2 linked regions of the Noviherbaspirillum saxi genome follow. The protein of the gene in region 1 interacts with the protein of each later gene in a pairwise test. Links are inferred from orthologs where the notes say so. Each region holds a gene or a part of one and is shown in the gene's direction. Other genes may lie near its edges.

Region 1 (3,336 bases):
ACAAGACCGCAGCGGCCGCGTTGCGCCGCGAGCAGGCGCAAGCGTTGCAGCAACTCTGCCGCCGTTATGCACGCCCCTTCATCATCAACGACCATGTGGAACTGTGCATAGAGATCGATGCCGACGGCGTTCATGTCGGCGGCACCGATGCGTCAGTGGCGCAGGCACGTGCGATGGTCGGGCCGACGAAGATTGTCGGCGCGTCATGCTACGGCACGCTGTCGCTTGCGCAAGAGGCGCATGCCGCCGGCGCAAGCTATGTGGCATTCGGCGGCTTTTATCCTTCGCGCGTAAAGAAATACGACTTCCATACGTCGCCCGAAATCATCACCGAGGCGAAGGCCGAAGTGCCTTTGCCCAACGTCGTCATTGGTGGCATGACCCGGGAAAATGCAACTCCATTGGTTGCGCTTGGTACCGACATGGTGGCTGCGATCAGCAGTGTATATATGGTGGATGATCCCGAAACTGCGGCGCGTGGTTTCGCCAGTCTGTTCGCATAGCAGTCTTGACAGTTTGCCTAAGCAAACTGTCAACATGCCGGTCCATGCGGGCATGTGGCAGCCGATATTGCCGCGAGCATGTTGCGCCACGGGCTTATAATCGGTGGATGCAAAATCTTCTCCATAATCTCAATCCCGAGCAACTTGCGGCAGTCACTTTGCCGGCGCAGCCGGCGCTGATCCTGGCCGGTGCGGGCTCCGGAAAGACCCGCGTTCTGACAACACGTATCGCATGGCTGGTGCAGACCGGACAGGTTTCTCCAACCGGCATTCTTGCGGTGACGTTTACCAACAAGGCCGCGAAGGAAATGCTGTCGCGCCTGTCCGCAATGTTGCCGATCAATACACGCGGCATGTGGATCGGCACCTTCCACGGCTTGTGCAATCGGTTGTTGCGCGCCCACTATCGCGACGCCGGCTTGCCCCAGACGTTTCAAATTCTCGATTCCGCCGATCAGCTATCGATGATCAAGCGCCTGCTCAAGGCGCTCAATGTCGACGATGAAAAATACCCGCCGCGCAATCTGATGTATTTCATCAATGGCGCAAAAGACCAGGGCTTGCGCGCCAAGGATGTCGAAGCGCATGACGAATACAATCGCCGCTTCGTCGAACTTTACGACGCATATGACAATCAGTGCCAGCGCGAAGGTGTGGTCGACTTTGCCGAACTCTTGTTGCGTAGTTATGAACTGCTGAGCCGCAACCAGCCGTTGCGCGAGCATTATCAATCGCGCTTCCGCCATATCCTGGTCGACGAATTCCAGGACACGAACAACCTGCAATACAACTGGCTCAAGCTGATGGCCGGCGAACACAATGCCGTATTCGCGGTCGGCGACGATGACCAGAGCATCTATGCATTCCGCGGCGCCAATGTCGGCAACATGGTTGCCTTTGAACGCGAATTCCGCGTGCAAAACCTGATCAAGCTGGAACAGAATTATCGTTCGCACGGCCACATCCTCGATACCGCCAATACGCTGATCGCCAACAACAGCAAGCGTCTCGGCAAAAACCTGCGCACCGACGCGGGGCATGGCGAGCCGGTCCGCATCTATGAAGCCAGCAGCGATATCCAGGAAGCGCAATGGATCATCGAGGAAGCCAAGAGCCTGATCAATGAGGGCGCGCTGCGCAGCGAGGTTGCGATCCTGTACCGGTCCAATGCGCAGTCGCGCGTGATCGAACACGCCTTGTTCACCGCCGGCATTCCCTACCGCGTGTATGGCGGACAGCGCTTTTTCGAACGTGCTGAAATCAAGCATGCGATTGCCTACCTACAGTTGATGGACAATCCGCACAACGACTCGGCCTTCCTGCGCGTGGTGAATTTTCCGACGCGCGGTATCGGTGCGCGCTCGATCGAGCAGCTGCAGGATGCCTCGCGCCAGTACGGCATTTCGCTGTATGCGGCAGTGCCTTATGTTGCGGGCAAGGCGGGTTCGTCGCTCGGTTCCTTCGTCAAGCTGGTCGAGGCGATGCGCTTTGAAACGCAAAACCTGCCGCTGCAGGAAATGGTCAAGGTCATGCTCGACATGAGCGGGTTGATTCCGCATTACCAGACCGAAAAGGAAGGCGCCGACCGCATCGAAAACCTGGAGCAGTTGGTCAGTGCGGCGATGCTGTTCGTGTCGGAAGAAGGTTTCGGTATCGATTCGCCGGCTTTCCTGGGGCCGAAGGCACAGGCCACCGCCGGTACGCCGCTGCCCAATGGCGATGAAGTGATCGATGCTGACGCGCCACTGCCCACGGTAATGTCACCGCTGTCGGCCTTCCTGTCGCATGCTTCGCTGGAAGCCGGCGACAACCAGGCGCAGGCCGGCCAGGATGCGCTGCAGCTGATGACCGTGCATTCCGCCAAGGGCCTGGAATTCGATGCGGTATTCATCACCGGCCTGGAAGAAGGCTTGTTCCCGCATGAGAACAGCGCGAAGGAAGAAGGCGGCATGGAAGAAGAGCGGCGCCTGATGTATGTGGCGATCACGCGCGCCAAGAAGCGGCTGTATATGAGCTTTTCGCAGACCCGCATGCTGCATGGCCAGACGCGCTACAACATGAAGTCGCGCTTTTTCGATGAACTGCCGGAAGGCGCGCTGAAATGGCTGTCGCCCAAGCTGCAGCACCACTGGTTCGGCAACAAGAAGTCGGCATGGGATGATGCGCCCGAAAGCGGCGTCAACACCATCGCGCAAAGCTTCGTGCGCAAGGATGTCGGCTGGCGCATCGGCGAAACCGTGGCGCACCAGAAGTTCGGCGAAGGCGTGATCGTCAATATCGAAGGCAGCGGCACCAATTCACGCGCGCATATCAATTTCGGCAGGCACGGGATGAAGCTGCTGGATTTGAATATCGCGAAGCTGGAACGGGTGGGCGGATAGCGAAATCGGCATCGTGGCTACGCTGAAAGATTGAAAAACTTCATCGGATCCACACGCCACTTTTCCGGCGACTGATGGCTGACACTCTTGTCGCCGCCGCCCATGCCCAGCGGCTTGGACAAATCCACCTGTATCGGCTTGATATAGGTGTTGGACTTGGTGCTGAAAAACACATTGACCTTCGGCGCCAGCAGATTGGTCTCATGCGGCTCAGTCACGACACCAAGACGGCCCGATTCCAGCAGCACCAGCGTACCCACCGGATAAATGCCGACGCAACGCATGAAGCTTTGCACATGCTGCGGATTGAAATGGAATTTGCACCATTCGAAGCCGCCCAGTCGTGGCCCAGCTTGAGCCGGCGGATTCCGATCTTCTTGATCATCGGAATTCCTTTGCGGAATGGATGCCTGATGCAACCGGTCGGGGAGACAAGGGAAGTATAGTTACTT
Region 2 (3,249 bases), 1.9 Mb from region 1 along the record:
ACAATCAAATCGCCATTGCGTCCGATTCCCTGGTGACGTTCGGCGACACCCGCCTGTCCCACGCTTACGAAATCAATGAAAAGATTTTTCCGGTAGGGGATTCGTACGTGACGCTGGCCGGCACCGCCGCCCACTTCCCGGTGATGCGCAAGCTGCTGACCGGCATGGGCGAGGAGTGCAAGCTAGGCAGCCGCGATGAAGTGTTCGAGACGTTTTCGCGGGTGCATGAAATATTGAAAGAGAAGTACTTCCTCAATACGAAGGAAGACGAGGACGATCCTTACGAGTCTTCGCAGATCACAGCGCTGATCGCCAATCCCAACGGCATCTTCGGCGTCTATTCGTATCGGGAAGTATTCAGCTTCGACCGCTTCTGGGGCATAGGCAGCGGCCGCAATTTCGCGCTCGGCGCGATGTATGCAGTGTATGACAAGGCAGGCAGCGCACGGGAGATCGCCGAGATCGGCGTGCACGCCGGCGCCGAATTCGACAAGAGCACATCGGGACCTTTCCGGATCTATAGCATCCCGATGAGAGATTAATAATAAATCCCTTGCCCGATCGCGAGGGAAGAACGGAGCGAAAGCTATGAGCACGATTGAAGTGAAGATCCCCGATATCGGCGACTTCAAGGAAGTGGAAGTCATCGAGTTGCTGGTCAAGGCCGGCGACACCATCAAGGTCGACCAGTCGTTGATCACCGTCGAATCGGACAAGGCCAGCATGGAAATACCCTCGAGCCATTCCGGTGTCGTGAAGGAAATCAAGGTCAAGGTTGGCGACAAGGTATCGGAAGGATCATTGCTTCTGGTGCTGGAGGCCACCGAAGCGACGGCCTCCGCGTCCGGGCCGGCCCCTGCGAACGCTGCTGCCTCCGCTCCCGCACCTGCGGCCGCCCCGGTGCCTGCTCCTGCTGCCGCAAGCTTCAGCGGCAGTGCCGACGTGCAATGCGACATGCTGGTGCTGGGCGCAGGCCCCGGCGGCTATTCCGCGGCTTTCCGCTCGGCCGATCTCGGCATGAATACCGTACTGGTCGAACGCTTTGCCACACTGGGCGGCGTCTGCCTCAACGTCGGCTGCATTCCGTCCAAGGCATTGCTGCACGTGGCCGCCGTGATCGATGAAACCGCTTCCATGGCCGACCATGGGGTCACGTTCGGCAAGCCGCAGATCGACATCGACAAGTTGCGCGAATACAAGGACAAGGTCATCAAGAAAATGACGACCGGCTTGTCCGGCATGGCCAAGGCACGCAAGGTCAATGTGGTGCAGGGCATCGGTCAATTCGTCGGCGCCAATCATCTGGAAGTCACGGCCGCCGATGGCAGCAAGAAAACCGTGCAATTCAAGCAGGCGATCATTGCCGCCGGTTCGTCCGTGGTCAATCTTCCTTTCGTTCCAGAGGATCCGCGCATCGTCGATTCCACCGGTGCGCTCGAATTGCGCCAGGTACCCAAGCGTATGCTGGTCATCGGCGGCGGTATCATCGGCCTGGAAATGGCAACGGTGTATTCCACGCTCGGTGCGCGCATCGATGTGGTCGAAATGATGGATGGCTTGATGCAGGGCGCTGACCGCGACATGGTCAAGGTCTGGCAAAAGTTCAATGAAAAGCGTTTCGACAAAGTCATGACCAAGACCAAGACGGTTGCGGTCGAGGCATTGGCCGAAGGTATCAAGGTCACGTTCGAAGGCGCCGATCCTTCGGTGACGGCACCGGAACCGCAGGTCTACGACATGGTCCTGATGGCTGTCGGCCGCAGCCCGAACGGCAAGAAGATTGCCGCCGGCAAGGCTGGCGTCGCGGTGACCGATCGCGGTTTTATCAATGTCGATTCGCAGATGCGCACCAATGTGCCGCACATCTTCGCCATCGGTGACGTCGTCGGTCAGCCCATGCTTGCGCACAAGGCAGTGCACGAAGCGCACGTGGCAGCGGAAGCGGCAGCAGGGCAGAAATCGCATTTCGATGCGCGCGTGATACCGTCCGTTGCCTATACGGATCCAGAAGTCGCGTGGGTAGGTATTACCGAAGACGAGGCGAAAGCGAAAGGCATCAAGCTGGAGAAGGGCTTGTTCCCATGGGCGGCAAGCGGACGCGCGGTGGCCAATGGGCGCGATGAAGGTTTCACCAAGCTGCTGTTCGATGCGGAGACACATCGCATCGTCGGCGGGGCGATCGTCGGTACCGATGCCGGCAACATGATCGGTGAAATTGCGCTGGCGATTGAAATGGGCGCCGATGCGGTCGATATCGGCAAGACCATTCACCCGCATCCGACCTTGGGCGAATCGATCGGCATGGCGGCGGAAGTGTTTGAAGGCGTGTGTACGGATTTGCCGCCGATGCGGAAGAAGTAAATTTTCGCGGTACAAATAAAAAGGCGACGTGGGTTCACGTCGCCTTTTGTTTTTGACTGTTGTGCGGAAGAAAATAGGTGAGAAAAATCTGAGGTATCTGAAGGCGGGCTGCGTTGGTTGAACATCTCGCTTACTTTTCTCCGCCATTCCCACGAAAGTGAGAATCCATACTGAGTTTGCGCTTCAAGTGCCGATATTGAAAAGGACACTCTGAGCAACCGGGTTATGGATCCCCGCTTCCGCGAGGATGACGTGGAAAAGCAGGAAGATGGATGGACCGCAAATGACCGCGTGCGAAAGTCTGTGTTAATGCTCAAGTCGCATCTTCACAGACTCACACCGCGATGTCAGTTCCTGCAAGCCTCTCCAACGAGAGGCTTCCTTGCCCAAATCCTTAATGTCCCAGCTTGGTCAACACCTCCGACAACATATTCACCATCTGATCAATCTCTTCCTTGCTCACAGTCAAAGACGGCATGAAGCGCAACAGATCAGGCCTCGGAGAATTCAACAACAAACCCACCGGCTCCATATCGCGTGCCATCTCGACGATCTTCGGTCCGATATCCTTGCCGAGCTTCAGCGCTCGCAGCAAACCTTCGCCACGCTCGCCATCCAGTCCATGCTTTTCGCTCAGCTTGAGCAGTTCGGCACGCATGTAGGCGCCCTTGTCCTTTACCGACTGCAGGAATCCCGGCTTGAGCAATTCGCTCAGCACCGCAATGCCGACCGCCGTCATTACCGGGTTGCCGTTATAAGTGCCGCCTTGCTCGCCCGGCTCAAATACGGAAATCTCTTCTCGCGCCAGCAATGCAGCCAGCGGTACGCCTCCGCCGATGCCTTTACCCAGCGTCATGATGTCGGGTTCGATATTCGACAATTGGTAAG

What was found.
Region 2: the proteins of D3871_RS14350 (region 1) and lpdA interact in binary tests that used the Escherichia coli proteins (3 or more experiments, as listed by UniProt). The link is inferred for Noviherbaspirillum saxi from one-to-one orthologs.

Annotation. Positions count from the first base shown.
Region 1 is NZ_QYUO01000001.1:3,041,038-3,044,373, reverse strand. What follows is about bases 235-3,247. They hold D3871_RS14350 (UvrD-helicase domain-containing protein), read left to right. Parts: upstream 235-610; coding sequence 611-2,884; downstream 2,885-3,247. Other genes in these bases: D3871_RS14345 (hypothetical protein), read right to left, coding at 2,902-3,168; thiE (thiamine phosphate synthase), read left to right, coding at 235-503. In the rest of the region: more of thiE, read left to right, coding at 1-234. UniProt on the Escherichia coli protein: A helicase with DNA-dependent ATPase activity. Unwinds DNA duplexes with 3'-5' polarity. Translocates on single-stranded DNA with 3'-5' polarity. Initiates unwinding more efficiently from a nicked substrate than double-stranded DNA.
Region 2 is NZ_QYUO01000001.1:1,096,902-1,100,150, forward strand. What follows is about bases 49-2,974. They hold lpdA (dihydrolipoyl dehydrogenase), read left to right. Parts: upstream 49-588; coding sequence 589-2,361; downstream 2,362-2,974. Other genes in these bases: D3871_RS05275 (Ntn hydrolase family protein), read left to right, coding at 49-542; D3871_RS05285 (acetylornithine transaminase), read right to left, coding at 2,756-2,974. Outside these bases: more of D3871_RS05275, read left to right, coding at 1-48; more of D3871_RS05285, read right to left, coding at 2,975-3,249. UniProt on the Escherichia coli protein: Lipoamide dehydrogenase is a component of the glycine cleavage system as well as of the alpha-ketoacid dehydrogenase complexes.